Regions from separate parts of the Brevibacillus agri genome, predicted to be linked through region 4. Evidence: riboswitches for the same ligand, from Rfam matches in the RefSeq annotation. Region 4 holds a riboswitch; each other region holds the start of a gene.
What was found. A riboswitch is a leader RNA that binds a small molecule or an ion and turns the genes downstream of it on or off. The one in region 4 is predicted to bind cobalamin.

Region 1 (7,957 bases), 1.7 Mb from region 4:
CCCAGACAGCGAGCGTCAGCACGGCGGACAGCCACGGGCTAAAGAGCACAAGCCCCGTCTGGTGGACTCCCCATAGCAAAATACCTATGACCAGCCCGACTGCCGGATACCAGTTGACGCTTTTTTTCCACGCCTCGTCGGACGGGCGCAGCCACGGAACCGGAATCCGGGTGAAAAAGGCGATCGCGTGCCAAAATGCATTCATCCTTTGATCCTCCACGGGATTCCGGCCATGACCGCGTAGACCGTCTCTGCCTGGCGCGCAGCCCGCTGGTTGACGTCGCCCAGCGCGTCTGCGAACCAGCGGCCGAGCCGATTCATGGCGACACCGCCCAGCCCGACCTCGCTCGTGACCGCAATCACTTTTTGCGGGGAGCGCTGGACAAGCCCAAGCCACGCCTCTGCCTCCGCAAGCAGCGCCTCTGTGTGCGCCTCGCTTCGCCACTCTGCTTCCTCGACGCTCATCAGCCGATTGCTCAGCCACGTCGACAGGCAATCGATCAGCACGACGTCGTAAGGTGTGCTAGCAGGCTCGTAGTCGCACAGCCGCTCGCCGACCTCCACGCTGCCCCACTGCTTCGGCCGCCGCTCCTTGTGCCGCTCGATCCGCTGCCGCATTTCCTCGTCCCACGCCTGACCCGTCGCCACGTACAGGACGCGCTCTCCGGCCTGTTGCGCCAGTTCTTCCGCAAAGCGGCTTTTTCCCGAGCGCACGCCGCCTGTCACCAGCACAAGACTCATCGCTCCCCGCTCCCTTCGCTGTGTACCTCGCGCAAGGCCGCGATCAAGCGCGCATTGTCTTCTGGCCCGCGAACGGCGATGCGCACGTCATGCGCCGTCAATCCGGGATACATGGCGCAACTGCGAATCAGCACGCCTTTTTTGCCGAGCCGCTCTTGCAGTTGTGCGGCTGGCAAGCCCTCCGGCGAGCGAAGCAGCAAAAAGTTCGCCTCCCCCGGCCAGACCTTCCAGCCCAGCTCCCCGCGAATAAACGCGACCAGGCCAGCGCGCTCCCTGGCGACCAGGCTGCGTGTCCGCCGCTCGTACTCATGCTCTTGCAAGCACAGCTCCCCCGCCAAAAGCGCAAGCGCATTCACGCTCCAGCTCACCTGCTTCGCGCGCATTTTCGCAATCGCGTCAGGCTGGGCGATCGCGTATCCGAGACGCAAGCCGGGGATCGCGTACATTTTCGTCATCGACCGCAGCAAAATGACGCGGGGAAAGCGCTCCAGCCGACTTGCCAGCGTAAACTGGCGGCTTTCTTCCACAAAATCGAGAAACGCCTCGTCCACGACCAGCCACGTATCGGTCTGGGCCGTCCAGTCCGCCATCTGCAACAGCTCCTGTGGCTCATACAAGATGCCAGTCGGATTGTTCGGCGAGCCGACAAACACCAGATCAGCCTGTTCGAACAGACGGTACAGCTCGGCGCTGTCGGCCTTGTAGCCGTTCTCTTCTTTTCCGTAGCAGCCGATGACGGTTGCGCCAAACTGCTCGGAAAGCTCTGCATATTCCGAAAAGCAAGGATAAATCACGCCGACTGTTTGCGGCTGCAGCCCGAGAATCGCGAGCGCCATCGCTTCTGCCGCTCCGTTCGCAGGCAAAAGCCATTCCTTTGGCAACTGCAACCGCTGCGCCAACGCCCGGCGAAACTGGCGATGCCCAGGGTCCGGGTAACGCAGCACGGCAGACAGCGAGGCCAAAAGCATCTCGCGCACGCTGTCCGGCATGCCCAGCGGGTTAATATTGGCACTGAAATCAAGGAATTGGCCCGGCTCCATCCCAAAGCGGTCCGCTGCCGTCAGCAAATCTCCGCCGTGGCCGTACGCTTCCAGTACGTTCATCAAAACTCTACCCCCAGCACCGCTGGTATTCCTTCATCGTAGTAATGCTTGATCTGCTTCATCTCTGTCACGAGATCGGCCATGTCGATGATTTCCTGCTTGGCGCTCCGCCCCGTCACGACCAGATGCACATGGCTCGGCCTGTTTTGAATCGCTTCCAAAACGTCCGCGAGCGGCAGCACGTCCGCAATCGGAAAACGGTCGATCGCCAGCGCATTGTTCAGCTCGTCGAGAATGACGACATCGTACTCGCCCGAAGCGAGCTTTTCCCGGGCGAACGCCCACGCTTCCTGCAGCGCCGCGCGATGCTCCTCCGGCGTCTTCGTCCAGGTGAAGCCTACGCCTTTTTGCACGATTTCGATGCCCAGCTTGTCGAAGATGATTTTCTCTCCGTACGTGCGCTCCGGCGACTTGATGAACTGGATCATGATGACCTTTTTGCCTCGTCCAGTCGCGCGCACAGCCAGCCCCACCGCGGCTGTTGTCTTTCCTTTGCCGTCTCCGGTGTAGACCAAAAACAGGCCCCGCTTGTTGCTCAAGTACGCTCACCCCCAAAATAAACTGTAGGCCCCGTTGCCCATCCCTAATAATTTTCGGAGGCACAGCGCTCCAAAAATGCAGTTTAGGCTCCGTTGCCTATTTCAAATGTTTTCCATAGCCTCGTTATTTACCTGACTGAAAAAGTGAAGAGTTTGCCGATTTGCTTCCTGTTTCGCTTTCCGCGTACAAAAAAACGCCTTGTTTCCCCAAACCTCCAAGGAAAACAAAGCGCGGATAGCCGACTGCAACAATCCTCACCTCATCCTTTGACCCGAAGGAAATCAGTGGACATCAAAACAGGCAGGTCTCCTGGCTCAAGGATCTTCGCTCTTCTTCCTCCTTCCCGCACGCTGGCGTGCAGTGGATGGCGCCGTTGCCAAGAAGAAGAGCTCCTCTTTTACAGTGGCGGGACCGCGTTGGCTTTTCACCAAACTTCCCTTTTAACCTCGCATTCGCAAACTATCGCTTGCGAAAAACAAGGACCTGTTTTTCTACCATATTCAAATGTCGTTCTTTTCTATGACAAGCACTTGCTTTAATAATAGCAAATGCTACCGGGGATTCAAGCAAAAGCTGCGGATAGGAACATACTGGGCATTGATCTTTGTTTTGTGAACTAATTATTTGTACACAAATCTTTTGTGTGCGTGTTATCTTATTCTTACATCGATTTCCAATAAAATATTTGGAGGTACATATGGATCGGATTGAGGATTGCTATGGGTTTCTTCTCGGGAAGGCGTATCAAAAAATCTGGCAAATGGAAAAGGCCAAATTATCGCCGTACGGGATTACTCCCGTGCAGTTTGTTCTATTACATGCGCTATGGGAAAAAGATGGCCAAAAAGGTGTGGAATTGGGTAGTCGGCTTCGCTTGGATGGAGCAACCATCACGGGGGTGCTCGATCGACTGCAAAATATGGGGCTCATCGAGCGTCGTTCCGATCCCAATGATCGCCGGACGAACTTGATTTTTCTGACTCTGCGAGGCAAGGAATTGGAACAACCTCTGAATCAGATCAGTGACGAAGTGAATCAAGAAGCGATGTCCATATTCAGTGAAGAAGAAGCGAAATTATTCAAAAACATGCTGACCAGATTGGGATTAAACTCATAAGGAGTGCGTTGAGACTGTGAAGAGCAAAGTGCATTACGCGTGGATCATTTTATTTGTCACCTTTTTCGCATTGTTGGCTGTGCAAGGAGCAAGACTTTCTTTCGGAGCATTTATTGAACCTTGGGAGAATGGCTTTGCCGCGGATCGAGGTACCATTTCTCTCATCTCCACATTGAGTTTTGTCATTTATGGCATATCCCAACCAATAGCAGGCAGGTTGATTGACCGCTTTGGTGCCAGGTCCATTCTCTTAGGCAGCACACTTCTGGTTGGTCTGAGCATTTTTTCACGCAATGGGTAACTTCCCTCTGGCAATTGTTTATTCTCTATGGTGTCTTCGCTTCCATTGGTGTTGGAGGTGCCTCCAATGTAGCCGCAACCATTATGGTCACAAATTGGTTCAATAAAAGGCGTGGACTCGCATTCGGAGTAATAGAGGCTGGCTTTAGCGTAGGCCAAATGGTAGTTGTGCCAGCCTCACTGTTTTTCATACAGTGGTTTGACTGGAAAATGGCTGTTGCGGTATTGGGTCTCTTTTTACTGATCGTGGTATTTCCCGTCATGATGTTTCTTCTGAAGAATCATCCTGCCGAAAAGGGGTTGCAACCGATAGGAGGTTCGCCACAGATCGCAGATGAAAGACAACAAATACATCCTTCCAGCCGGCAACCGGTCAGGCGGATATTTCCAACCAAGGCTTTCTGGTTTCTGATTTTGCCGTTTTTCATCTGCGGATTCACCACTACCGGCTTAATGGACACGCACCTCATTCCCTTTGCCTAACGAAACCAGCGAGCTTACAAAAAGTCCGCCATGATGATTTCCAGGTCAAACGGAGTGATTCCCTCGTCCATGGAGAAAACCGTGTCCGCCTCATCCGCCCGGTCAGTCAGCGTGCCTCTCGCTTGCGCATGAAGCGTGAACAGCTCATAGAGAGTGGGCTTCACCAGCGAGGTGAGCGCCCTTCCCATCCACTCCACGCCGCCTCCGTTCGCCTCTACGTTATTGACAAACCGGGGGTGGGAGCGCAGCGCGATGTCCGTCCAGATCACTTTTCGCTCCGCCAGATCGAGAATGACCGGGATGCAGATCGTAGAGCGTGAAGCGAGGTCGATCTTGTCCTGCACCGTCTGCGGTTCAAAAATTTCCCCCGACTGTGGAGCCTTGCGTATCATCCAGCCCGCATAACATTCGGGCAAATCGCAATAGGGCTGACTGTTGAGACTCCCACGGCTAAAGCCGCAAGCCTTCCACCTTGCGGTGTACGGGTGGGATTCTTGAATGACTAAGCGTTCGCAGTCCATTTCTGTTTTGAACAGCCTTCAAGATGAGGGCATCTCATTGCCCCTCCTAAGACAGTGCATATAGCATCTTAGGCTGATTGACTGTTACCATCAATCACAGGTGCATATCGAATGTTCATAGCACCGACTAAATCACGATGTTTTTCGAATCCACATTTGCATTTATACTTACGGTCTTGTGCCTTATTCTTCTCAGAGCATTTAGGGCATGTCTGACTTGTGTATGCAGGATTCACATGCTCAACCCTAATACCAACTAAATTCGCTTTATATTCAATGAACTGAGACAGGCGATAAAATGACCAAGTATGCAGATTCTTTTCGTTTTTACGGCTTGTTCTTGCCGTCTGTCTAATATTCGCCAGTTGTTCCAAGCGAATGACAGAAATTTTATTGTCTTTTGCAAAATTTACGATAGCACGACTAACCTTATGGTCTTGGTCTTTCATCCAACGTTGTTCTTTATCTTTTGAACTACGAATCGCATTTACCTTTTTCTTTTTGCCTAATGCTTTGCGTTCAGAACGAAACTTACGCTTCATGTACTTATTTTGTCTGCCATTCCCAAAGAAACGTACCTTTTCATCATCTGTTACAGCAACGGCAGGAACTTTTAAACCCAAATCAACACCCATGACTTTTACTCCTGTTCCTTCCATAGTAGGTATGGTGACAGAAATTTGGGCAATCCATTTATTTGCTTTCTGTGTGATTCGAAGCGTACCTAATTTGTGTTTTAGCAAAGCAAAGTTACGGTTGTCTTTATCAACTAACAAAGCACGGATAGGTGTTTTAGTTACCTTGCCGTCAATCATAATCGGCATGGAAATGTGCGTGAAATCAAACGAATAGTTTTGATTGTTCCAAATGCAGACAGGTTTCTTCAAAACAGGAACAGTAGTGAATTTGCTTTTCTTCGCTTTCTTAAACACACTTTTCGCGTCCTTGATAGCTTGATTTTTAACGGCACTTGGCAAAGAAGCAGAAATATCCTTACTCGACTTCTTTGTGCTTTTCTTTTCAGCAACCATTTCGGAAACGAGAGCATTGATAGTGGAGAGGTACGTTTGACTCATCTCACGCAAAATAGAAGCCTGTTCTTTTGTTGGAAGCAATTTCACTTTGACTGTGATGGTCTGCGACATGATTTTCACCCCCTTGTTTTCTGTTGTTCGACATATCGCTTTATCGTTTCACTTGATACATTTCCTGCGGTAGAATGGGAGTGCGTTGAGAAACATATGCGTATGGTCTTTGTCGCATTCAAGAGCAACAATCACAATTTGCAGTTCCTCACACCCTTCATGTACCAACTCTTTGAAGCGTTGTTCTACATCTGCTTGCAGAAAAATCTTTCTTCTGTACCGAGGGCAGAACACAAAATGGTAGTTTAATAATGAAAGGGTTGTGCTTGTTCTTCTGTATTCGTTCATACACCTATCGTATCAGTTTGTTTTATATACTACAACAGATGAACAACAAAAAAGAGTGGAATTTTCAAATACTTGAAGTACCACAAACCTTCGGTTTATTCGTGGTACTCCGTATTTGACCTCACTCTCATCCCGCCCCTAAAGGGGGTGCTATCGCACCGTAGCGGGCTTTCTCGTTCGGAAAATCTGTAAACGAGTTCAGCGACATGACCACGTAACGGCCGCCGTAATGAAGGACAGATTCGATATCCACATCGATGAACTCGCAGGCCCCCATCGGCGCCCTCACAATGTCGCCGCTATGGTAGGCGCGGTATTTCTCCGAGCGCAAATTCGTGTAGGAAATGTGCTCCAGGTACTTCCAGTCCGCGTCGTACAGCACCGCAGACAAATCGACGTCGACGCGCCCGGTGGGGACGTTGTTGACAATGCCTTCCTTCCACCAGGTGAAAAAGCGGATCGTACTGCCCTCCGGGATCGGAAGTCTGGAGCCGCGCACGATCGTCCGCAGCGCTTTGCTCGCCGACCGTTGCGAAAAAGGCACGAGCTGCTCCTGCAAGCGCGGATCGAGGTAGACTTTTCCCAGGGAAGGCAGGGCAGCAAACCGCTCCAGCAGGGCTTCCCGGCATCTGCGGGCTGCACTCGCGCGGACGTCTTCCGGCAACTGCGGCAGCGCGTTTGCAATCGTCTGTACTTTTGCCACCTCTCCTTTCGGGAAAAAGGTGCGCCACTCTCCGTACGCTTCTCTTTTCTCGAAGTGGTTCAGCGCTTGCAGCAGCACAGGGGTAGACACCAAAGGCGCGACCTGTGCAAACGAACGGAGCACCTCGTCACGATCCGCTGCCAGCCTGAGCAGGTGGTCGAGGCGCCGGGCAAATTCCCCCGGCCGCTGCACGAGCAGGCTCGTCGCCTCGTGCACATCCCCGCACGCCAGCGCCAGCTCGACCTTGCTGTTGAACGTTTCCAGCCGATGGTTGTTGCGCAAAATATCGAACGCTTCCGCCGTCTGCGGATAGCGGTCCTTGTATTCGAACGGATGCAAGATTTCCCCGAGGCGAATCCAGCGGCCTTTGTAGCGCAGCATGTCTTCCGCGAGGTTCGGGCTGGCTTCCAGCAAGCGCAGCAGCAGGCGGCGCTCGGCGCGGCTGAACTTGCGGAATTTCGCAGGGGCGGCCAGGCTGACATCGCCGTCAGACAGCGCAACCGCCAGCCGCAAGACGTCGGTCGCCGTTTTGCAATAGGTCGCAAAAAAGCCGGGCGGCAGCTTGTCGGCACGCAGCAAGATGCTGGCTACGACCGCCGCGTTTTCCTTGTGCGGAATCTCTGGCGGCAGCGCTTCTGCGATTCCATCGCACTCGGTGAGCAGCGCTGCGAGGTCTTCCTTGTCCTGCGCCGAGAGCGAGCTTTTTGCCCGCAACAGGTTCATGCCCGTCTGCAAAAGCTCTTCGTCCGTTCCCAACTGGATCACCTTCAGGCGGGATTCTCGCAACAGCGGCAGCCGTTTTTTCACCTCGTGCACAGGAAGCTGCCACGTCAGGTAGTGGATGATCGCCTGCAAATACAATTCTCCCTCGCTCGCCTCCATCACTTGTTCGGGAAAATTCGGATACATCGGCTTGTACTTGCGGGATGCGCCCACCATTTCTTTCAATACCGTCACTACCTCGGAGTAAAGCGGGAAAAACTCCGCTTCAGACAGCGTGCGGATTCGCTCCAGCA
Region 2 (7,957 bases), 960 kb from region 4:
ACCGGATGGACAGCCTGCCTTCCTTGCTTTTTTGGAGCAAAACGGCTTCCAAAAGGCGTCCCACCCGCCTGTCATGGTCGCGAATGCAGATCGCTTGCCGCCCCGGGCCGGCACGTACTTCGCCATCGGCGCGCAAATATACGGCTGAGTGCTGTGGGCAAGCACATGCCTCGCCAATTACCTTGCAGCAACGAACAACCGGACCTTTTCCTCGTGACGGGAAAAGTCCGGTTGTTTTTTTGAGAACGCCACGCCGACAGCCGTGCGTCACTCGCGATAGCGAATTTGCTCGAGCACGTTTGGCGGAAACAGCTTTTGCAGGCTGCTATTGTAGCGGCTCCCGTCTTCTGGCATCTGCATGTCTTGCACGCGGTACGTTTGTCCGTCGTAAGCGAGATAAAAGACCATCGGAGCGCTGACGCCGGAGGAATGCGCCGGATTTTTGCTCAATACTTTCACCCAGGCGTACACGACCCTGCGCTCTGCATTCGGGGCCTCCACTCCCAACAGCTCCAGACTGACCTCTCTGTCATTCGGCAGCCAGCCCAGCTTGGTTTCTTCCGTCTCCAAATAGCTGCGGACGATCGGCTCGACCAGTTCGCGGTTCGCGGGGGAAATGCCTTTTTTCACCTCGACGAACACATGTCCGAGCTGCTTGCCTTGGGACAGCACCTGCAGCTTCCAGACACCCGGATCGGGCAATGCGATGCCGGATGGAAAATGCCCGGACGCATCGTGCAGCGGCCCCATCACCTGATAGCTGCCCAGCTCGATGCGCTTGCCCGCACTGCTGTAAGCGACAAGCTCCACCCGAGACAACTCGCTTGCGTTCAACAGCCAGATGAAGCGCTGTGTCTGTCCTTCGTACAGGCCGTCGGGATCGGTCATCGCCCGGACAGGCTTTTCCCCTACATAGGAAAAAGATTGCTGCTCGTACGTAGCCGAAATGAGCGGCATCGGCTTCCACAAATCCGGCGCGAGCAGTTGGCCGCCCGGCAGCAGCTCTGGCACGGGCGGTTGGGGATGGGCGGCATGCTCGGCTGGCTGTGGCAGCGGCAAAGCCGTCCAGATGAGAAAGCCCAGGACGAGGACAGTCGCTGGCATGGCGAGCCTTTTCCAGCCGCTCCTTCTCGCTTCCCGGCTTATCCGCGTTCTTACCTGATCCTTCATCGCTTCGGTAAAGCGGACGTCGCGAAAAGCGGTTTGATCGGCCCTGTCCTTCAAATTTGCGAGCCATCTGTTCTCGTCCATTCCCACTCACTCCCTTCCGCCAGACTCTGCTTCAGCCGTTGTCTCGCCCTGTGCAACCGGGTTCTGACTGTTCCCTCTGACACTGCGAGCACAGAGGCGACCTCGCTGATCGTCAAATCGGCATAGTAGTGCAGGACGATGACCTGGCGATACAGCGGAGGAAGCTGCAGCACTTCCGTCACAAGCTGATCCCGCTCTGCCTGGTCGAGCACGAGATGCTCCGTGGACAGCTCGCCGTCTTGCCTGATCCACGAGCGAGGCAGGATATTCCGAAACGACCAGGAGCGCAAATGGCCTTTGCATTCGTTGACCGCAATCCGGTACAGCCATGTATGAACCGTGCTCTCCCCGCGAAACCGGGGCAGATGCCGATACACTTTGACAAACACTTCTTGAGTTATATCTTCAGCCAGACTGTGATCCTTGACCAGAAAAGTGACCAGCCGAAGGACCCGCGTCCCGTACTCTTGCATGATCTGTTCGAATGCAGCGTCTGCCGTAGGCTGCAACGTATCCAAGGGCGCGACCTCCTTCACGCAAATCCTTTACTGGTTAGATGCAGCCGCGTAGATTTTGTTACAGGGAAGGGGCGGAATTTTTTTTGGCAATGATCGTCCAGCGCGTCGCCGCCCCCGGAGCGCCCGGTAGTTCGGCAAACGGATAGCCGCCGTGCTGCCAGCGATCCAGCTCGTACTCTTCCGTTTGCTCTGGCGGCTGGCTGCGGTGGCAAACGACGTTTTCCCTGCTTTGCACGACGTTGTAGCCCGAAGATTCCAGGAGCAACTCCAGCTCTCCCGGCAACAGCAGCGCCAGCTCGCGCTCCACTCGGTAGCGCGGCTGCTCCACCTGCTCCACAAACGTCTCATAGGTCAGCGTATAGCGGAACTTTTGCTCGGCAATGAGCGTTTCTCCCTCGACTTTTTGGTACACCATCCGGTCCGGGAACACAAACTTGCGCTGCATGAGCGACCATTTGCGGTTCACCGGCGGCAGGAGCAAGTCAATCGCCACTGTTCCGCCTTCTGTCAAATGCCGGGCAACGACCGAAAGCAACTGCCGCTGTTCCTCTCTACAGGTCGCCTGCTGAAAAATGCCTTCGGGCAGCAGCACATGGGTAAAGCGGGAAGCAAGCTGCAACTCCTGTACATTTTGCTCGATCAGCTCAAGCAGTTCCTCGTTGTCCTTGAGCATGCGCCGCTTCTTTTTTGTCGCGATCTCCAGCATGTCAGGGCTATTGTCCACGCCGCAGACGGACAAGCCGCAGCGCGCCAGCTCAATGGCAATGCGCCCTGTGCCTACGCCAAGCTCGAGCACGGACACCGGGGCTTGCTCTGCTTCTTGCAGCAGCCAGTTGCGGTAAAACGCGATGCCCGCTTTTCCGGCAAACTGGTCGTAATAGGTGGCTTCCAATCCGGAGTATGTGGCCTCCGGAAGGCGCACGTGCCGCCCCTCTCCTTGCATCCCACAGGTCGTACAGACCGAGCCTGCCAAATGCGAAAAAGGCACCCCTGGTGGGACGCCGTTTTTTGTATCGCCTAGCCATTCGTCGTAGCGGAACTTGCATACTTGGCAACTGTACACACTCATAATGCTTTGACCTCCTGTCGCGATTGCTGGACGCGGACCGCTTCCGAAAAGAAATAAACGTGTTTTTTCCCCGTGATCGGATGGGTGACCACCTCTGTCTCTACCCCGAAAACATCGCGAATCAACCCGGGTTCAAGCACTTCCTCCGGCGTGCCGGAAGCAACCAGCTCCCCGTCGCGAATGACGTACAGCCGATCGCAGTACATGGCGGCGATATTCAGATCATGCAGCGAGGAAAACACGGTAATCCCGAGCGTCTTGACCAGATCCATCACCTGTAGCTGGTACCGGACGTCCAGATGGTTGGTCGGCTCGTCCAATACGAGAAACTCGGCTTGCTGGACCAGCGCTCTTGCAATCAGCACGCGCTGCTTTTCTCCGCCAGACAAGGAAAAAAAGCTGCGCGAGGCGTACGCCTGCATGCCGACCCGCTCCAGCGCCTCTTCACAGATGCGGCTGTCCGCCGGGGTATCGGTTTGAAACAGCCTTTTATGGGGTGAGCGCCCCATCATGACGATTTCCATGACGGTAAAGTCAAACTCGATCGACGACTCCTGGCGCACGACCGCCATGCGCTGCGCATTTTGCCGGGCGGTAAGCTCGTACACGTCAGCCCCGTCCAGGGAAATGAATCCGCTGCGCGGCTCGAGCGCCCGATAAATGCTTTTGAGCAGGGTGGACTTTCCGCTGCCATTCGGCCCGATCAGCCCCACAAATTCGCCGGAGCGAACCGTCAGGCTAACGTCGCGCAAAATCGTTTTTTTCTCCAGCTCGACCGAAATGTTCTCCACATGCAGATTCATCGCCCGCTACCTCCGAAAGAATATGAGCTGCGCATCATCAACCAAATAAAGAACGGACCGCCGCACAGCGCCGTGATAATCCCGATCGGCAGCTCTTCCGGCGCAAACGCAAGCCGGGCGATCACGTCCGCCCAGATCAGGAAAATGGCCCCGAACAAGGCGCTGACAGGCAGGACGCGACGATGGTCCGAGCCGACGATGACGCGAACGATATGCGGCATCATCAAGCCGACAAAGCCGATAGACCCGCTGATCGAGACGATGACGCCCGTCAAAAGCGCGGTAATGACCAGCAGCAGCTTGCGAAATTGCACCGTATTGACGCCCAGCGTCCCCGCCGCTTCTTCGCCCATCAGCATCGCATTGAGCGAACGGTATTGCGTCAACAGGACAATCAGACAGATGACGACGATCAGCGTCGGTATGGTCAAATACTCCCACTTCCCTCCGGCCAGACTGCCGCTCATCCAGAACAGGACAGAGCGGATGCCGTGCTCGTTGGGCGCGGAAAAAATAATCAGGCTGGTGATCGCAGACAGGATGGCGGAAATCGCGATGCCGGCCATGAGCAGACGCACCGTCGAGTTTTGCCCGCCGATGCGGGACAAGGTAAAAATAAGCAGGATCGAGACGAGCGATCCGGTGAAAGCACCGAAAGAAAGCGCGAATTGTCCGTACATGCTGAATGCTCCGAACAAAATGACCAGCGTCGCTCCGGCCGATGCGCCCGAGGAGACTCCCAATATGTACGGATCTGCGAGGGAGTTGCGAACCAGAGACTGGATCGCCACCCCCACAACAGACAGGCCGGCCCCGACGACAGCCCCCAGCAGGACGCGGGGAAACCGAATGTCCCAGATAATGGTCTGTTCTCCTTTTGACCAATCCACTTCCACCCATTGATTGACCAGCGGGAGATTCGCCAAGGCAATTTTCCATACCGTCGCTGGTTTGATTTCCACCGAGCCGAGTGTCACCGCAAACGTAATCGAGACGACAAGCCCGATCAGCAGGGCAACGATGATGAAGGGCATCTTGATCTTGTGCAGGGCCGTTCCCTCCTTGTCTAAGCAGCCGTTTCTTATTTGAATGTATCCGGGTGCAGACCTTCCGCGAGAATTTTCAGCGCGATCGGTGCGCGTACCCCTTCGGACGCTGCGGACAATGGCAGCACGATCAGACGTTTGTTCTGGATCGCTGGCACGTCAGCCAGTTCCTTTTTGGACAACAGGAAGTTTTGTTTTTGCTCGATCGTCTTGTCGCCGTAGTCGACCACGACGATGACGTCTGGCTTGCGGTTCACGACTTCTTCCCAGCTTACGGTCGCCCAGCCTTTTTGAATGTCGTCGAACACGTTTTTGCCGCCTGCCGCTTTAATCAGAGAAGTCATGTAGTTGTTGGCAGCGGTCAGCGGCTGGTCTTCTCCGCTGTCGTACACGAACACGTTCAGCGGCTTGTCCACCGTGCCGATTTTGCTCACGGTTTGCTCGATTTCCGCTTTCATTTTGCCAATCAGTTCGTTCGCCTTGTCTTCTACGCGGAAAATGCGGCCGATGTTTCGAATATCGGCGAACACGTCGTCAATCGTCGGACCCGGCTTGTTCGAGGACTCTTGCAGGTACGATTTGATTCCCGCCTTTTCCAAGTCCTCCATCGAGCCTACGCCTTTGTCGCCAAATGCGCTTTTCCAGCCTGCGTAGACGAAGTCAGGGTTTGCGGCCAAAAGCACTTCTTTGGTCGGATACTTGTCAGACAGGACTGGTACCTTGTCGTAGTCGGCTTTCAGCTCAGGCAAAATGTGATCGTCCAGGTACGCGGTTCCGACCATTTTGTCAGCCAGCCCCAGCGCGAGCATGACTTCGGTTACGTGCTGGTTCATTGTCACAGCGCGTTTTGGCGCTTCCGGGTACGTCATCTCGATCCCGTTGGTCACAATCGTGACGGGCTTGTTGTCAGCAGCAGGCTGGGCCGTTTGCTCCGAGCCAGCATTCGCCACCGTGGATTCGGTCGTAGCAGGTGCTGCCGAGCTGCATGCGGACAAAAGCAGCATAATCGCTGCCAGCGCTGCCATCCAGAAACCGTGGAAGGCTTTTTTTCTCTTACGGATTGTACTCATCTGGTAACCCCTCTTCTTTTGTTGTTGGCATGATGAAAATGAAGCGTTATGTAAATCGTAATGATTACGAATTACACCTTTACTATACAGAGAGCCTGCTTGTTTGGCAACACAGGAAATGCATCACCCCTTTCACAGCCTCGACCGCCACGGCGATGTTCATAGAAAAAAGCACCCCCCAGTTTCCAATCGGGAGGTGCTTGACATACGTAGACATGCCTATAGATTCGGCGTTGCCAATGACGCCTGTTCCTAGTCTGCTTCCACATCTGTCCCATCCTCGTGGGTCGATTGTAAATCATCTCATGGCAGGTCTCCTGGCTTACGAATCATCATCCCCAGCGCCCTTCCCATTTTTCGTCGCGCGAAAAACAGTGGCTTTTTTGCTGGACACTCCTCGTTACAGTGGCGGGACCGCGCCGGATTTTCACCGGACTTCCCTATTAAGCTGGCGGAACCAAACGATTCCGGGCAGCACCATCAGATTCATATAAAATTGTGAGTTTGAAGCCTTATCCGATCACCGTCAGTTTTTTCGGGAACTTGCTCAACACTTCTACGCCTGTTTCGGTTACGAGCACATCGTCCTCGATGCGCACGCCGCCTGCTCCCGGCAAGTACACCCCTGGTTCAATGGTGAACACCATGCCTGGGCGCAGCGTTTCCTGATTTTGCCCATGCACGGACGGATATTCGTGCACATCCATGCCGAGGCCGTGCCCCAGACGGTGAATGAAGTAATCGCCGTAGCCTTTTGCGGCAATGACGTCGCGAGCGGTCTGGTCGAGATGGGCAAACGTCACCCCTGGACGAACTTCGGCAATCGCCGCCTCGTTCGCTGCCAGCACCGTTTCGTAAATATCGCGCAGTTGCTCGCTGATCTGGCCGACAGCAAACGTACGGGTAATATCGGAAACGTAGCCGTCCGCTGCTACCCCGATGTCAAACAGGAGCAAATCGCCTTCCTGCACTTTGCGCGAACCAGGCGTTCCGTGCGGCAATGCCGATTTTTCCCCCGCCAAAACCATCGTGGAAAAAGACGGGCCGTCCGCTCCCAGACGCTTCATCTGGTATTCCAGCTCCGCGACGATTTCCATTTCGGTCTGGCCGATTTTGAATGTTTTCAACGTCTCGCCGAGTGTATCTTCAATCAGTTGGACAGCCTTTTGCAAACGAGCCACTTCGTCTGCCGATTTAATCAGGCGCATTTCGCGCAGCGGCTCTTCCACATCCGCGTAGCTCTCTGCACAGATGACTTGTCCCAGCGCCTCGTAACGCTCTACGGTCATGTGGCTTTTTTCGATGCCCAGCTTCTTCAGGTTCGCTGGCAACACTTGCTTGAGAAGCTCGTAAGGATTCTCAATATCCGTATGCGTATGAATCGTCTGAACAGTCGAAGCCGCTGCTGCCGCTTCGCGGTCAAGGGCGGGAACGATCAGGGATGGCTCGCCCTGGGCTGGAATAACCAGACCCATAAAGCGTTCATGCGGATCGGTAAAAAAGCCGGTCAAATAGTAAACGTGCTTGGGAGAGGTGATGACTACCGCGTCGAGCTCTTGTTTGGTCAAAAATTCGTGCAGTTTCGAAATGCGCTCCAAATACACCTGCGTCACCTTCGCTTTCGACAAGATTCTTCCTCGAGAATACCATTTCCCTGTCCAAAAAAGAAGAGCGGAACGGAAAATTCTCTCTTGAAACGGACACCATATGCTAGGGGTGAATAACCAACATGGAACCAACCATCGTACAACTGGACAGCCACCGCATCGCCTGCCACCTGTCAGGGCGCGGCACGCCACTCGTGTGCATTCACGCCCCGTGCATCGGCTCTGTCAACTTCGACTATCAAGAGCCGCTTGCGGATGTTTGCCAACTCGTCGTGCCAGACCTCCCGGGGCATGGCGACAGCTCCCCGCTGGCTGGACCTACGACCATGCGCGAGCTTGCCAGCGTGATTCACGGGCTTTGCCAGTCGCTCGGACTTGAGCGTCCGTTGCTTTTGGGGTACTCGCAGGGGGCTTCGCTCGTCCTCGAATACTGCCTCCGCTTTCCCGAAAACGTGCGCGGCGCCATCCTCGTCAGCGCCTTTTCCGAAGTAACCGACTTTTCGTTGCACAGCCGTTTTCTGCTCGCCCAATCGCTGTCCTGCCTGCACGCAGCTCCGCTGATTGCCAGGTCGATCGCCGCCTCTCATCTCGAC
Region 3 (7,957 bases), 630 kb from region 4:
AGGACGCTCTACATGAAGTATAAGCTGAAACAGAAACAGAATCAACGGATTACACGAATTACCGAAAAAACACTGGTTGTTGGCGCGGACATCGCCAAAAAGATTCATGTAGCTCGAGCCGTGGATTTCCGAGGCATTGAGCTTGGGAAAGAATGTGTGTTCCACAACGATCAGGAGGGGCTAACGAAACTGGCTGCGTGGATGAAGGAGCTTGGCCGGATACATGAGAAAACCGACATCGTATTTGGCATCGAGCCTACCGGACACTACTGGTTCCCGTTAGCGGCATTTTTGAAGGAGCAAGACATCAGGGGCGTCGTCGTGAATCCGCACCATGTGAACAAGAGCAAAGAACTTGAGGACAACTCGCAGACCAAGAGCGACTACAAGGATGCGAAGGTCATTGCCGACCTGATTCGGAGCGGGAAATATTCAGAGCCCAATTTGCCGACCAAGGAATATGCAGAGCTACGCATTCTGATGAATTTTCGGGAGAAGGTCATGGTGAGCTTGAATCAAGTGAAAGCTCGGATTACAAACTGGTTTGACCGCTACTTTCCGGAGTATCCACAAGTGTTTAAGGACTGGGAAGGCAAGGCATCACTGATGACCATGCGCCAGTTTCCCACTCCAGAGGAGATTGTCTCGATAGGCGCCAGAGGCGTTCTCACACATTGGAAGACGGAAATCAAGCGTGGGGTGGGCATCAAGAGAGCGGAGCAGCTCTATGCTGCCGCTACGGTCTCTATCGGGCTTACCGAGGGGCTGACAGCTGCCCGAATCGAGCTTGCCGCCTTGCTGCAGCAGTACGATCTGTACTGCAAGCAAGAAGAAAGCATTATGACGGAAGTCCTGCAGATTCTGGAGAAGATCCCCGGAACGAAGCAAATGCTGAGCATCCCAGGGATTGGCATTCTGACCGTCGCCGGCTTCTTGGCGGAGGTTGGCGATCTGAACAACTACGACCATGGACAGCAGATCATCCGTCTGGCTGGGCTGAATCTGACGGAGAACAGCTCTGGAAAACGTAAGGGAAAGACCGGAATCAGCAAGCGGGGGCGCTCTCGCCTAAGAGGCATCTTGTTCCGCTGCATGCTGCCGATGGTAGCCAAAAACAAAGAGTTTAAAGCGCTCCACGAGTATTATACAACGCGTAGTCAAAATCCGCTCAAGAAGAAGCAATCGATTATCGCCTTATGTGGAAAACTGGTTCGCGTCCTCTATGCACTGGGGACAAAGCAGAAAGAGTATAACGCAAACGAAGTATTGGGGCCGATTCGACAAGCCCAGCTACAACAAAGTGCTGCATAAAGCTTATCAACAAACCTGTCATCTCGCTTATTCACATGTGTACAACCATGACAACGGAAGCACCGGAGAAGCCGAAGAATTATAATCCATAAGGGCAACGACCCAGTCGAGGAGCTAGAATCGGCCTCCACCCCTTGAGAGGTAGAACGAAGGAATGTAAGGGCATAGACCCAGCGTGACATGGGAGGGTAAACCCCGAGGGCGGATGTGGAGATCCACTGTGCGATCATACCTTTTTATCCACAGTCTGGAAACTGGTGATTGCAGGCTCTATTCCCGCCACAGCCCTTACAGAAATATTTGTATCTCCTTCAATCTTCCGACAAGAGCTTTAAGATGTCAAAGTTAAAAAACAGAGAATGAGCGAGAAAACAGGAGAAAACATTACTTTATAGTGGGAGGGTATACATGAAAGCTACAGAACCGATTTTCCTGGGGCATCGCATCCATCTGATCGACGGGTTTGATATGGGCTGGGCGCAGCGGACGGGAACGTACGTCATCGCCGAGGACGAGTTGACCCTGGTCGAGACAGGGCCGAGTCCTTCTGTCCCGTACATACGGGAAGGGCTGCGCAGGCTCGGATTTTCCCCGGAGCAAGTGAAGTACATCATCGTGACGCACATTCACCTCGATCACGCGGGGGGAGCGGGACTTTTTTTGCGCGAGTGCCCGCAGGCAAAAATCGTGGTGCATCCAAAAGGAGCGCGCCATCTGGTGGACCCGAGTCGGTTGATCGCGGGCGCCAGAGCGGTGTATCACGACGATTTTGACCGCCTGTTCGATCCGATTGTCGCCGTTCCCGAAGAGCGGATCATCGTGCGCGCCGACCAGGAGACGCTGCAAATTGGCGCCAACTGTGTCCTGGAATTTTGGGACACGCCGGGACATGCCAACCATCATTTCAGCATTTACGACCCGGTCAGCCGCGGCATGTTCACGGGAGATACAGCGGGTGTCTTCTATCCGCAGCTTCAACGGGACGGGATTCACTTCGTCCTGCCGTCCACCTCGCCGAACCAGTTTGACCCGCAGGCGATGCTGCGCTCCGTGGAACGCTTTGAACAGCGCGGTCTTGCGCGAATCTATTTCGGGCATTTCGGCATGACTGACGATGTTGCCGACGTCTATCGGCAGGTGCGCGAGTGGCTTCCTGTCTTTGTGGCGGAAGGGGAGGCGGTCGTAGCCGCTGGACTCGGCGATGGCGAACTGGCGGAGCGGCTGTTCGGGCGTGTACTGGCGCATCTGCAATCGTTCGGGATCGGCGACGGGCATGAGGTGCTGGACGTGCTGCGGCTCGATTTGCAAGTATGTGCGATGGGAATTGTCGACTATTTGCAAAAGCGCAGGAAATAGCGGGAGACGCCAGACAGCGGGTACGAGACGGGCAGCATGGGCTTACGTAGCCGTGGCAGCAGCGAAAAAGCATTCTTTTTTTGGCAAAGGAATGCTATCATGATGGATGAGTCTTAGCAGTTGTAGGCCATTGCAATTGAATACGCGCAAACAGGTGCCTTGGTCCTTGCCAAAGGACGAGGTGAAAAGGGAAGCCGGTGCAAGTCCGGCGCGGTCCCGCCACTGTAAAGCGGCTGTCGCAATAGCTGCCAAGCCAGGAGACCTGCCTGTTTGCCTGATGTGCCTGCGCCTTCGCGGAAAGGTTCGGCCCGTTCAGGACGTTTTTTTGCGTGAGCATGGATGAGCCTGACATGTCGACCCTTTGGTTCCGGTTGGAAGCGAAGGGTTTTTGTTTGCTAAGAATCAACCAGTCGCACAGAAAGGAAGTCATACATATGAAACGCGCATGGAAACTGCTCATCCCGCTGGTGCTTGCTGCAAGTCTCGTCGGCTGCGGCGGCAACACCCAGACGGCACCTGCTCCGCAGGCAGAAGCACCGCAGACAGCACCACAGGACGCGGCTGCCAAGCAGACCGTCTACCCGCTTACCGTCACAGACGCGACCGGAAAAGAAGTGACCGTGGCAAAAGAGCCGCAACGAATCGTCTCGACTTCCCCGGCAGAGACGGAAATCTTGTTCGCGCTCGGCTTGAACGAGCGGATTGTCGGTGTCTCCGACTTCGACGACTATCCGGCAGAAGCGAGCACGAAGCCAAAAGTGGGCGGAGTCGTCAAGCCGAGCGAAGAAGCGATTCTCGCCCAGTCGCCCGATCTGGTCATCGGCGGAATTTCGATGGAAAAGCCGGTTGCCGACAAGCTGAAATCGCTCGGCATGCCAGTGTACGTCACGCATCCGAAAAAAGTGGATGACATCCTGAACAACATTTTGACGATGGGGGTTATCACCAACCGACAGGAGCAGGCGGAAAAAGTCGTCGCCGCGATGAAGCAGGATATCGCCCGCGTACAGGAAGCCGTCAAAGCGGTGAAGCCGGAAAACAAGAAAAAAGTGTACCTGGAGTTTGCGCCAGGCTGGACCGTGGGCAAAGGGGAGTTCCTCGACGAGCTGGTGACGCTGGCAGGCGGGACGAACATTGCGGCCGACACAGAGGGCTGGAACCCAATCAGCGAGGAAAAGATTTTGAAAAGCGATCCCGACGTCATTTTGTACGCCAAAGGCATTACGGATGACAAGACGGGCACGAAGCTGGAAGAGATCATCGCAAACCGCAACGGCTGGGATACGATGAAGGCGATCCGCGAGAAGCAAGTGTTCGGAATGGACCAAAACCTGCTGGCGCGCCCAGGCCCGCGCATTACACAAGGTTTGATCGAGGTAGCTAAAGCGATTTATCCTGACCTGGTGAAATAAAAATGAAAAAGCAATGGCTTATATGGGGAGGAGCGAGCAGCCTTGTGCTGCTCGTATCCGTGGTGGTCAGCATTTCGATGGGGGCGGCGTCGCTCTCTCTTTCGCAAGTATGGCTCATCCTCTTGCACCAGCTTCCCGGCATGTCGGAGTGGATTCCGGCGACATGGCCGGAGTCGTCCGAGCAGATCGTGATGAAGGTGCGTTTTCCGCGCGTCGTACTGGCCATTTTGATCGGAGCTTGCCTGTCGCTTGCGGGCGCGGGCTTTCAAGGCGTGCTGCGCAACCCGCTTGCGGACCCGTTCACGATGGGCGTAGCGTCCGGTTCGGCCGTCGGGGCGGCTTTTCTGATCCTGTTCGGCTTGCAGTTTGCTGTTCTTGGAGAGTGGAGCACGCCTGTCGTCGCCTTTTTGACGGGGCTTGTCAGCTTGTGGATTGTGCTTGCCCTCGCCAAGACGCAAGGCAAGCTGCAGACGGAGACGCTTATTTTGTCTGGCGTCGTCATTCAGGCGTTTCTCGGCTCGCTCGTGTCCTTCATGGTGTCGCTGTCGGATCAGACGGTGAACGAGATCGTTTTCTGGCTGATGGGAAGCCTGTCGTTTCGCGGCTGGGCCTTCACGTACGTCCTGGTCCCGTATTTGCTGATCGGCGTGCTCGTGCTGCTTGGCTATGCCCGCTCGTTGAACCTGTTTGCGCTCGGGGAGCGGCAGGCGGCGCATCTCGGAGTCAACGTCGACAAGACGAAGCTCATCATTTTGCTCGTCTCTACGCTCCTGACTGCAGCGGCGGTTTCGATTGCGGGCGTCATCGGGTTTGTCGGGCTGGTCGTGCCGCATCTGGTGCGGATGATGGTCGGGCCTGACTACCGCATTTTGCTGCCGATGGCGACCATCTGCGGCGGTGTGTACGTGCTGTGGGCGGATACGCTGGCGCGAATGCTGCTCGTGCCGACAGAAATCCCGCTCGGGGTCGTGACTGCGTTTTTGGGAGCGCCGTTTTTCGCCTATTTGCTGAAGCAAAACAAACGGATCGGAAGGAGGTAGTCGCGTCATGATCGAAGTGCGCGGGCTGCAAAAGTCTTACCAGGATGTGTCCGTCCTGCGCGAGATCGGGTTTACAGTCCAGCAGGGCGAGTTTTTTGGCATCATCGGCCCGAATGGGAGCGGAAAATCAACGCTTTTGAAAATGCTCTCCGGTGTGATTGCCGCTGATGCGGGAGAAATCACGCTCGCGGGCAAACCGGTTGGCCGCTATACGCGCAAGGAGCTGGCGCGGGTTCTCGCCGTACTCGAACAGGAGGGGCTGCCTCCGGTCGGCTTTCGCGTTCGCGAGGTGCTGGAAATGGGGCGCTACCCGTACCAAAACTGGCTGGGCGAGGAACAGACAGACGTCGGGCCGCTCATCGACGAGATCATGCAGCTTTTGGGCCTGACACCGCTTGCCGATCGCACGCTGGATCAACTGAGCGGAGGGGAAAAGCAGCGCGTCGCCTTGGGCAAGGCGCTCGTGCAAAAGCCGCAGGTGCTGCTTCTGGACGAACCGACGACTTATCTCGATATCGGCTACCAGATTCAACTGATGGACATTGTGCGCAAGTGGCAAAAGACGACGCAGGTGACCGTGGTCGCGGTGCTCCACGACCTGAATCTCGCTTCGCTCTATTGCGATCGCATCCTGATGCTGCACAAAGGCGAGCAGATCGGCGTAGGCACGCCAACAGACATGCTGCAAAGCGACCGGATCGAGGCGGTGTACGGGACGCGGCCGATCGTCATGGAGCATCCTGTCCACCGTTTGCCGCAAATCATGCTGCAATCCGGGTCGTAATGGGGGAATACAGATGATCGTACTCGTGACAGGCGGCGCTCGCAGCGGCAAGAGCACCTTCGCGGAAAAATACGCGGCCCATCTGGGGCAATCGGGCGTCTATATCGCCACCGCGCAAGCTTTTGACGAGGAGCTGCAGGAGCGCGTAGCCAGGCATCGCGAGCGCAGGCGAACGAGCGCGTTTTGCTGGGAGACGATCGAGGAGCCTTACGCCCTCGCAGACGTGATCCGCTCGCTTGGGCAACGGGACGAGCTGGCGCAAAAACAGGCGGTCGTCGTGGTCGATTGCCTGATCGTCTGGCTGTCCAACTGGCTGATTCGCCACGAGCAGGACGAGGCGTTCGCGCGCACGCTTGCGCAGGCAGACGAGCTGATTGCGGCTGTAGAGGACTTTCCCGGGACGATTTTGTTTGTCACAAATGAAGTCGGGGCCGGACTGGTGCCGGAGTATCCGTTAGGGCGCATGTTCCGCGATCTGGCAGGCTTGATGAATCAGCGGCTGGCGACGGTGGCCGACCAGGTGTTTCTGCTCACAGCAGGCATTCCGCTGGAACTCAAAAGCAGGGCGTTTCGCTTTTAGGCAGGGGAAAAGACGGTTTCGCGTCGTCTTTTTCCCTTTTTTGTGCTATACTATAAGAAAAGCAATGGAAAGGATCAGGATACCATGCGTCCCCATAGGACGATCTGGAAACGGTATGACCTCTCCTACATCTAGCTTCGTAGTAGTCGACCGTCACTTGGACGACTAGCCTACTACGAAAGCGAGGCCCTTTGTATGAGTAGCGACTTATACTTGCGATGTTCCTCCGTAGTCGGTTGGTCGTCTGTGCCAAAACCGACAAAAATGCGAGGAATCGATGATGAGGAGAGCGCTGCAATTTACTCGACGTTACGGTATGATTTTGTTTGGAGCATGTTTGCTTGCTTTTGCGTATTATCACATCAACTTTCAGAACCACTTGTCTGAGGGCGGCTTCGTCGGCCTGGGGTTACTGGCCAAATACGCCTTTGACCTGTCGCCAGCGATGATGATTTTACTCTTGGACATCCCGCTGTTTCTGGTTGCCTGGTTAGTGCGAGGGCGTCAGTTCATCTGGGACACGATCTTTGCCTCACTGGCGTTTACCGGGTTTTATGAACTGTTCGAACAGTTTTCCCCGATTGTGATGGATATGAGCAGAGTGATGCCGCTCGCTTCTGTGTTGTCCGGGGTATTGACCGGACTCGGCACCGGGCTGGTTCTGCGCTACGGAGCTGCGACAGGCGGCGACGATATTTTGTCCCTGTTGCTCAGCAAGTACACAGGATTGTCGATCGGTACGATTTTTCTGTTGCTGGACGCCATGGTGTTGGGCCTGTCGTTCTGGTATGTACCGATGAAAGAGATGCTCTACACCATTTTGGCCGTCGTCATCTCCAGCCAAGTGATTACCTGGACGGTGAATGCCGGCGGTGCAGGAATCGCTGTGGAGGAAGAGGCGCACGGACATGGCAACGTCTCGATGACACACCAATGATGAGAAATCCAGTTGAAAAACATGCCTATACAAAAGCGCGAAAAAGGCCAGGTCGGTTTACCAGTCGACTTGGCCTTTTCCCTGTTCCTGTACATAACGACACGGGGAAGTAGTGGATACTAACCCATACGTAAAGCTGTCTGACGGAAAGGACGGGGTCTGCATGAGCGATCGTTTTTTTGGCAACTACAAAGCGTTCGTGGTCATCCCGGAAAAAAAACAAAAGGCGGGGCCGAAAGCGTTTGATCCGAGCGACTACAACCCGCCACTTCGTTCTCACATTTTCCTTGTATGATTCGCTGATTGCAAACTGGAAGGAAGCCGCCAAGTTCAAAGTCCAGCCGCGACAGGGCCTGGCGCGAGTCGTCGACGCCTTTAACCTCAAGCATGGCGGCGATGCTTACCTGCAAATTTTGGAGATGGAGGAGGACCAGTCCTACTTTGTGCTGGCGCTGTCCTGCAAAACAGCCAGCGATCAGGAGCAGGCGGTCATGAACCGGATCACCCATCTGCTGGAAAAAGATTTCGCGACGGACC
Region 4 (7,957 bases):
ACGTGAGACGATTCGTCAGCAAGCTCGATCTGCCGCACGTGGAGATTGATCCGGAGATGGTGATCGACGAGCCGTTCATTCTGGTCACGTACACGACAGGCTTTGGCCAGGTGCCGGAGAAGGTGGACCGTTTTCTGAAGCGGAATCATGTCTATTTGCGCGGCGTGTCAGCCAGCGGCAACCGCAACTGGGGAGCCAGCTTTGCCAAAAGCGCAGACACGATCGCCAGCCAATATGGCGTTCCGGTCATTTCCAAATTCGAACTGTCCGGTACCGGCCGTGACGTGGAACAATTTACGAGTGGGGTGGCAGCAATTGCGACACATTGAATTGAACAACCAACTGATGCAGCGAGGAAGCGACGGATTTTACCAACTGGAAAAGGACAGAGAGGCAGTCGCGGTCTTCATGGAAGAAGTACAGGCGAAGACGATGACCTTCAACAGCGTGAAAGAGCGCATGGACTATTTGATCGAAAATGACTTTTATGAAAATGTGTATGAAAGCTACACGGTTGAACAGGTCGATGAAGTGTTCCGCCTGGCGCATGACGCTGGTTTTCAATTCGCTTCGTACATGGCTATCTCCAAGTTTTACAAAGACTACGCCCTGAAAACAGACGACAAATCGATGTATCTGGAGCAGTACCCGGATCGGGTGGCGATTGTGGCGCTCTCGCTCGGGCGCGGAGACTTCGAACTGGCGAAGCGGCTGACCGTGTCGATGATGGACCAGCGACTCCAGCCGGCGACGCCGACGTTCCTCAATGCGGGGAAAAGCCGCCGCGGCGAAATGGTCTCCTGCTTCCTGCTGGAAATGGACGACTCCTTGAACTCGATCAACTACGTTCTCGGCACTTGCATGCAGCTTTCGAAAATCGGCGGCGGCGTGGCCGTCAACCTGTCCAAGCTGCGCGGGCGCGGAGAGCCGATCAAAGGCGTCGAGGGCGCAGCCAAGGGCGTCATGCCTGTACTCAAGCTGCTGGAGGACGCGTTTTCCTACGCCGATCAGATGGGGCAGCGCAAAGGCTCCGGGGCAGCCTACTACAACATCTTCGGCTGGGATATCAACGAGTTTCTCGATTGCAAAAAGATCAATGCCGATGAAAAGTCGCGGATCAAGACGCTGTCGATCGGCCTGATCGTGCCGAATGTGTTTTACAAGCTGGCAGAGGAAAACAAGCCGTTGACAGTGTTCGCTCCTTACTCCGTCTACAAGGAGTACGGCGCCCATCTGGATGATCTGGATCTCGACGAGATGTACGACGAGCTGGTGGCAAACGAGCGCGTCAAGAAAAAGGTAGTCATGAGCGCCCGCGAAATGCTCACCAAGATCGCGATGATCCAGATGGAGTCGGGCTACCCGTACATCATGAACAAGACGAACGCGAACAAAAATCACGCGCTGAAGGACATCGGCTCCGTGAAAATGTCCAACCTGTGCACGGAAATTTTCCAGCTCCAGGAGACGTCCACGATTACCAACTACGGCGAGCCGGACATCATCCGCCGCGACATTAGCTGCAATCTCGCTTCCTTGAACATCGTCAACGTGATGGAGCACAAAAAAGTGCGCGAATCCGTGCGCGAGGGCATCGAGGCGATCACCGCCGTGAGCGATGTGACCCGCGTGGAAAATGCGCCAGGCGTGCAAAAGGCCAACCGCGAGCTGCATTCCGTCGGGCTGGGTGCGATGAACCTGAACGGCTACCTGGCGAAAAACAAGATCGCCTACGAGAGCGAGGAAGCAAAAGACTTCGCCCGCACGTTCTTCATGATGATGAACTTCTACTCGCTGGAAATGAGCATGGAGATCGCCATGGCCAAAGGGGAAACCTTCATGGGCTTCGAGCAGTCGGAGTACGCCAAAGGCACGTATTTTGACAAATACCTCGCAAACGACTACCGTCCGCGCACGGAAAAAGGCAAGCAACTGTTCGCAGGCATGCACATTCCGACGCCGGAGGATTGGGCCGCGCTCAAGCAAAAGGTGCAGAAGAACGGACTGTATCACGCGTACCGTCTGGCGATTGCGCCGACGCAGAGCATTTCCTACATTCAGAATGCGACGTCGAGCGTGATGCCGGTTGTCGAGCACATCGAAACGAGAACGTACGCGAACTCGACGACCTACTACCCGATGCCGTATTTGTCGCAGGAAAACTATTTTTACTACAAATCTGCCTATGTGATCGACCAGTTCAAAGTGATCGATCTGATCGCCGAAATCCAGGAGCATGTGGACCAAGGCATTTCCACCGTGCTGCACGTCAACAGCAACATCTCGACCAGAGAGCTGGCGCGCTACTATATTTACGCCGCGAAAAAAGGCTTGAAGTCGCTCTACTACACGCGCACCAAGCATTTGACGGTAGAAGAGTGCATTAGCTGCGCCGTTTAAGCCGTTTACTGTGAGGAACCATCCGGCATGGAACAAAGTTTTTTCAGAGAAGAGGAACGCCCTAATGAAAGCTGTCAATTGGAACAGGCCAGACGACGATTTTACGATGACGTTTTGGAACCAGAACATCATGCAGTTCTGGACCGATGACGAGATTCCGCTCTCGGATGACAAAATGTCCTGGATGGAGCTCAGCGCTTCGGAACGGGACACGTACAAAAAAGTGCTCGGCGGACTGACTTTGCTCGACACCGTGCAAGGCGGCGTCGGGATGCCGAAAATCATGGAGCATGTGGACGGGCTGCAGCGCAAAGCCGTCCTGGCTTTCATGGGCATGATGGAGCAAATCCACGCCAAATCGTACAGCAGCATTTTCACGACGCTCGCGGCCACGGAGGAAATTGACGAAATTTTTGCCTGGGTGGAGCAGAGTCCGCATCTGCAAAAGAAAGCGGCGCTGATCGCAAAGCGCTACCAGGAGATCGAGACGCCAAAAGATTTGTACATGGCGATGGTCGCCTCCGTCTTTTTGGAAAGCTACCTGTTTTACAGCGGCTTTTTCTACCCGCTCTTTTTGGCCGGGCAGGGCAAGATGACGAGCAGCGGCGAAATCATCGACCTGATCGTCCGGGACGAGAGCATTCACGGCCTGTACGTCGGCGTGCTCGCGCAGGAAGTGTACCAGCGGCTCAGCGTCGTGGAGCAGGCGACGGTCAAAGAGGAGCTGTACGCGCTATTGCACGAGCTGCACCAAAACGAAGAGGAGTACACTGTCTCCTTGTACACAGAGATTGGCCTGGCGGACGAGGTGTTGGCCTACGTGCGATACAACGCGAACAAAGCGTTGATGAATCTGGGGCTGGAGCCGTTTTTCCCCGAGGAGGAAGTCAACCCGATCGTCTTGAACGGGATTCGCACGCACACGAAGCAGCATGATTTCTTCTCGAAAAAAGGCAATGGCTACGTCCGCACGCTCAACGTCGAGCCGCTGACGGATGACGATTTTCGCTTTGAGTAAAAAAGTTAAACGATCGTTTAAAAGGGTTGCTGTCTACAGACGGCAGCCTTTTTGTCGTGCCCGTTACGCGAAAAGGGGCGAGCGGCGCGCATGCACAGGCGCGCGCGAAGTAGCGGATGAGTTGCCCACATTCCTTCCTGTGAGATTTTCTCGATCAAGAATCTTTTATAGAAAGGAATAAAAGAATTCTTCATTTTAAAATACCTTTTCATTCATATTTATGTTATAAATAAATGATGTGTCGGCTCTTTTGATTGCCATCCGGTCGAGCCGAGTTGGGCTTAGGCTGGAACAGCAAAGCGGCAGTGACGAGAGTCGCAGAATCATCGTGTCATGCGTCTGGAGGACTGATTTATCTGACAATGAATCCAGTGTTATCCAGTTTGGCTGGAGGCTGGACGAGCCGCTAGACTTCGTGAATTTTTTCACTAATCTGAGGGTTCCTTACAAGGCCCTTCGTTCTTACTCACAGGAGGTTTTTGTCATGCTTCAAAAAGTTTCATATTCGTTTATCGTCATCATCGGATTTATGCTGTTTGCGCTGTTTTTCGGAGCAGGCAACCTGATTTTTCCACCGATGCTGGGACAGATGGCGGGAACGAACGTCTGGGAAGCCAACGCCGGTTTTCTCGTGACAGGGGTTGGCTTGCCACTTTTGGCAATTACAGCGTTGGTGTATTCAGGTAAAGACGATTTGCGTTCGCTCGCAAGCCGTGTGCACCCGCTGTTCGGTCTTGTTTTCACGATTTTGCTCTATTTGGCGATCGGGCCGTTTTTTGCGATTCCGCGCTCCGGGAATGTTTCGTTTGAGATCGGGATCAAGCCGTTCTTGTCCGAGCAGGCCGGGCCTTTGCCGTTGATTGTGTTTACCGTCTTGTTCTTCACGCTCGCTTGCCTGTTGTCGCTCAATCCAGGAAAAATTATCAATGTAGTCGGAAAAGTCTTGACACCGATGAAGCTGACGTTTATCGGCATCATCGTCCTGACGGCGATTGTGTATCCGATTGGCGAGCTGCAAGCGCCAGTGGGCGATTACCAGTCCAAGGCGTTTTTCAAAGGATTCCAGGACGGCTATTTGACGCTGGACGCGCTCGGGGCGTTTGTATTCGGCATCATCATCGTCAATGCGATCAAGGAAAAAGGGGTTACGTCGAAAAAGCAAATTTTGCTGACGTGCGCCAAAGCAACGCTGATTGCGGGTGCGCTCCTGGCGTTTTTCTACTCGGTGCTTGCCTACATGGGCGCTTCCAGCGTGGAAAAGCTCGGCCATTTGGAAAACGGGGCGCAAATTTTGGCCAAAGTGTCGAATTATTACTTCGGTTCTTACGGCGGCCTGCTGCTCGGCCTGATGATTACTGCGGCGTGCCTGACGACCAGCGTCGGATTGATTACGGCGTGCTCGTCGTATTTCCACGCGATGTTTCCGCGCATTTCGTATAAAAAGTTTGCCGTCATTTTGGCTGTGTTCAGTACGCTCGTCGCCAATATCGGGTTGACTGCGCTCATCAAGGTGTCTGTTCCGATTTTGACGACGATGTACCCAATCGCCATCTCGCTGATCTTTTTGACGTTTTTGCATCAAGGGTTTGGCGGTCGGCCAGAGGTGTATCAAGGCAGCTTGTTCGGTACGTTTCTCGTCAGCCTGTTTGACGGGCTGAATGCTGCCGGGGTCGAGCTTGCGGCGATCAACGACGTCTTTTCCCGCTACTTGCCGATGTACACGATCGGCCTGGGCTGGCTGCTGCCTGCATTGATCGGGGGCGTTGGCGGCTACCTCGTTTATTTGATGCGCAAACCATCGCTGCGCGCGCGTGAGCTTCGCCTGACCAAGCAATAGGACAGGCATTATGAGGAAGCAGCCTGAACGTTGACATCAGTTTGCAAAGTGGAAATAGTTTAGCATGACAAAAACTGGTTTACGTGTTACTGTATGAAGAAAGGTGTGTCCCGCCCATTTTTGGGGCACATGCACTCATACCGACAATTTCATATGAGTGGAGACAGGTTCCTTGGCGATGAATATCGGCGCAAGGATGAAAAGGGAAGTCGGTGAGAATCCGACACGGTCCCGCCACTGTATGAGGGGAGTTTGCACAACTTTTGGCCACTGGTCGAGCTGACTGGGAAGGCGTTGTGCAGATCATGATCCTCAAGTCAGGAGACCTGCCTGTTTCGACAACACTGCTTAACCTACGGGAGATAGGGAGGTGTTAGGATGCTGTGATCTCAGTGTTTATTTGGCATTTCTAACGTTCTTTCTGATCGTTGGAGATGCCTTTTTTATTGGGCGAAATCGAAAAAATGATCGCAAAGGATGGAGAGGAAGCAAATGAAAAGCAGCAACTTGGGATATCCGCGGATCGGCAAAGATCGCGAGTGGAAAAAGGCACTGGAAGCTTTTTGGGCGGGGAAACTCGACGAGACGACATTCCTTGCGCAAATGGAGCAAATTCGCAAGCAGCACCTGGTCAAACAACAAAAAAAGGGGATCGACTGGATTCCGGTCAACGACTTTACTTTCTACGACCACATGCTCGACATGGCGGTCATGTTCGGCCTGATTCCGAAGCGGTTCGCGTATGCGGGCGGTCCGGTGCCGCTGGCTACGTATTTTGCGATGGCGCGCGGCAACAAAGACGCGGTCGCCAGCGAAATGACCAAGTGGTTCAACACGAACTACCACTATATCGTCCCCGAGTTCGGCGAGCGCACGCCTGTCTTGACGGAAAACAGGCCGCTGCAAGCGTACCTGGAGGCGAGAGATCAGCTAGGGATCGCCGGCAAGCCTGTCATCGTCGGGCCGTACACGTTTGTCAAGCTGTCCAAAGGGTATGCCAAAGACGAATTTGAACGCGTCGTCGATCAGATCGTGCCGCTGTACGTGGACGTCCTTCGCGAGTTGGAACTGCACGGCGTCGAGTGGGTGCAGATCGACGAGCCTGCGTTTGTCCTCGATCTTACCGGGCAAGACAAAGTGCTCATTCGTCGCGTGTACGAGCAGTTCAGCCAGGCGCTGCCGCACCTGAAGCTGATGGTGCAGACGTACTTTGAAGCGGTGGACTGGTACGAGGAGCTGATTGAACTGCCTGTCCACGGTTTGGGCCTTGATTTTGTTCACGGGAAAACAGCGAACCTGGCCAACTTGACGACGCACGGTTTTCCGCAAGACAAAGTGCTCGGCGCCGGGGTCATCGACGGACGCAACATTTGGCGCTCGGCCCTGGAGGAAAAGTGGGAGTTGGTCAAAACGTTGTGCACCGTAGTAGCCCCAGAGCGGGTATGGGTTCAGCCGTCGAGCAGCCTGCTGCACGTTCCGGTTACCGTCGAAGACGAAACCGATTTGCCGGAAGAAGTGCGCGTCGCATTGGCGTTTGCCGATGAGAAATTGGCTGAAGTGCGCTTATTAGTCCAAGGTTTCCAATATGGAAAGTATGTTATCTCGAAGGAAATCGCCCAGAACGAGAAAGACTTGCAGCGCTTGGCCCAATCTCCGGCACGGAACCGCCAGGAAGTGCAGGAGGCGAGAAAAGCGCTGGCGTCGACAGCGGCGAAGCGGGCAGTGCCGTTCCACGAGCGTCGCGAGATTCAGCAGGCGACGTGGAAGCTTCCGCTGCTGCCAACGACGACGATCGGCAGCTTCCCGCAGACGACAGAAGTTCGCCAGGCCAGACAGCAGTTCAAAAAAGGAAACTGGACCGTCGAACAGTACGATGCGTTCATTCAGGAGCAAATCCGCGAGTGGATCGCCATTCAGGAACAGATCGGCCTGGATGTGCTGGTGCACGGCGAGTTCGAGCGGACAGACATGGTGGAATATTTCGGAGAAAAGCTCGACGGCTTCGTTTTCACGAAAAACGGCTGGGTGCAGTCGTACGGCTCCCGTTGCGTCAAACCGCCGGTCATTTACGGCGACGTGCAGTTCGTCTCCCCGATGACGGTCAAGGAGAGCGTATATGCCAAGTCGTTGACGGATAAACCAGTGAAAGGGATGCTGACAGGTCCTTCCACGATTTTAAACTGGTCGTTCGTGCGCGACGACGTCTCCCGTCAGGAAGTGTGCGAGCAGATCGCGCTGGCGCTGCGCAAAGAGGTGGAGGCGCTGGAAGCGGCGGGCATTCGCATGATTCAGGTGGATGAGCCGGCATTGCGGGAAGGCTTGCCGCTCAAGCAGGCAGACAGAGCCGCGTATCTGGACTGGGCGGTCAAGTCGTTCCGGGTCGCTACCTCGACAGTCGAGCCTGGCACGCAAATTCATACGCACATGTGCTATTGCGAATTCCACGATTTCATCGACGCCATCAGCGAGCTGGATGCCGATGTGATCTCGATCGAAACTTCCCGCAGCCACGGCGAGCTCGTCTCGGTGTTCGGGACGTGCACGTACGACAAAGGGATCGGCCTCGGCGTCTACGACATCCACAGCCCGCGCGTTCCGGCTGTGGCCGAGATCGAGGAAATGGTGTCCCGCGGCGTGCAAGTCCTGCCGCCAGGGCAATTCTGGATCAACCCGGATTGCGGGCTGAAGACGCGGGGCCGAGA

Region 1: it holds a riboswitch for cobalamin, as region 4 does, so the genes downstream of both, cobO (cob(I)yrinic acid a,c-diamide adenosyltransferase) here and metE (5-methyltetrahydropteroyltriglutamate--homocysteine S-methyltransferase) in region 4, are expected to answer to the same signal.
Region 2: it holds a riboswitch for cobalamin, as region 4 does, so the genes downstream of both, BA6348_RS18985 (ABC transporter substrate-binding protein) here and metE (5-methyltetrahydropteroyltriglutamate--homocysteine S-methyltransferase) in region 4, are expected to answer to the same signal.
Region 3: it holds a riboswitch for cobalamin, as region 4 does, so the genes downstream of both, BA6348_RS11390 (ABC transporter substrate-binding protein) here and metE (5-methyltetrahydropteroyltriglutamate--homocysteine S-methyltransferase) in region 4, are expected to answer to the same signal.

Annotation. Positions count from the first base shown of each region.
Region 1 covers NZ_CP026363.1:4,643,429-4,651,385, forward strand. Annotated here, with positions in the region: gene cobS (adenosylcobinamide-GDP ribazoletransferase) at 1-205, opposite strand, end outside; gene cobU (bifunctional adenosylcobinamide kinase/adenosylcobinamide-phosphate guanylyltransferase) at 202-741, opposite strand; gene cobD (threonine-phosphate decarboxylase CobD) at 738-1,844, opposite strand; gene cobO (cob(I)yrinic acid a,c-diamide adenosyltransferase) at 1,844-2,383, opposite strand; cobalamin riboswitch at 2,667-2,886, opposite strand; gene BA6348_RS22710 (MarR family winged helix-turn-helix transcriptional regulator) at 3,082-3,501, shown strand; gene BA6348_RS28100 (MFS transporter) at 3,518-3,802, shown strand; partial or broken gene BA6348_RS28105 (MFS transporter) at 3,817-4,281, shown strand; gene BA6348_RS22720 (hypothetical protein) at 4,299-4,676, opposite strand; gene BA6348_RS22725 (RNA-guided endonuclease TnpB family protein) at 4,874-5,950, opposite strand; partial or broken gene tnpA (IS200/IS605 family transposase) at 5,956-6,238, opposite strand; gene BA6348_RS22735 (TerD family protein) at 6,366-7,957, opposite strand, start outside.
Region 2 covers NZ_CP026363.1:3,854,166-3,862,122, forward strand. Annotated here, with positions in the region: gene BA6348_RS18955 (GNAT family N-acetyltransferase) at 1-148, shown strand, start outside; gene BA6348_RS18960 (hypothetical protein) at 268-1,251, opposite strand; gene BA6348_RS18965 (sigma-70 family RNA polymerase sigma factor) at 1,221-1,769, opposite strand; gene BA6348_RS18970 (methyltransferase domain-containing protein) at 1,828-2,838, opposite strand; gene BA6348_RS18975 (heme ABC transporter ATP-binding protein) at 2,835-3,641, opposite strand; gene BA6348_RS18980 (FecCD family ABC transporter permease) at 3,638-4,675, opposite strand; gene BA6348_RS18985 (ABC transporter substrate-binding protein) at 4,723-5,757, opposite strand; cobalamin riboswitch at 6,048-6,254, opposite strand; gene BA6348_RS18990 (M24 family metallopeptidase) at 6,270-7,361, opposite strand; gene BA6348_RS18995 (alpha/beta fold hydrolase) at 7,487-7,957, shown strand, end outside.
Region 3 covers NZ_CP026363.1:2,271,599-2,279,555, forward strand. Annotated here, with positions in the region: gene BA6348_RS11375 (IS110 family RNA-guided transposase) at 25-1,311, shown strand; gene BA6348_RS11385 (MBL fold metallo-hydrolase) at 1,720-2,667, shown strand; cobalamin riboswitch at 2,803-2,951, shown strand; gene BA6348_RS11390 (ABC transporter substrate-binding protein) at 3,102-4,079, shown strand; gene BA6348_RS11395 (FecCD family ABC transporter permease) at 4,082-5,119, shown strand; gene BA6348_RS11400 (ABC transporter ATP-binding protein) at 5,127-5,903, shown strand; gene cobU (bifunctional adenosylcobinamide kinase/adenosylcobinamide-phosphate guanylyltransferase) at 5,917-6,483, shown strand; gene BA6348_RS11410 (YitT family protein) at 6,761-7,420, shown strand; gene BA6348_RS11415 (hypothetical protein) at 7,663-7,957, shown strand, end outside.
Region 4 covers NZ_CP026363.1:2,898,115-2,906,071, forward strand. Annotated here, with positions in the region: gene nrdI (class Ib ribonucleoside-diphosphate reductase assembly flavoprotein NrdI) at 1-329, shown strand, start outside; gene nrdE (class 1b ribonucleoside-diphosphate reductase subunit alpha) at 316-2,400, shown strand; gene nrdF (class 1b ribonucleoside-diphosphate reductase subunit beta) at 2,465-3,418, shown strand; gene brnQ (branched-chain amino acid transport system II carrier protein) at 3,903-5,255, shown strand; cobalamin riboswitch at 5,404-5,603, shown strand; gene metE (5-methyltetrahydropteroyltriglutamate--homocysteine S-methyltransferase) at 5,748-7,957, shown strand, end outside.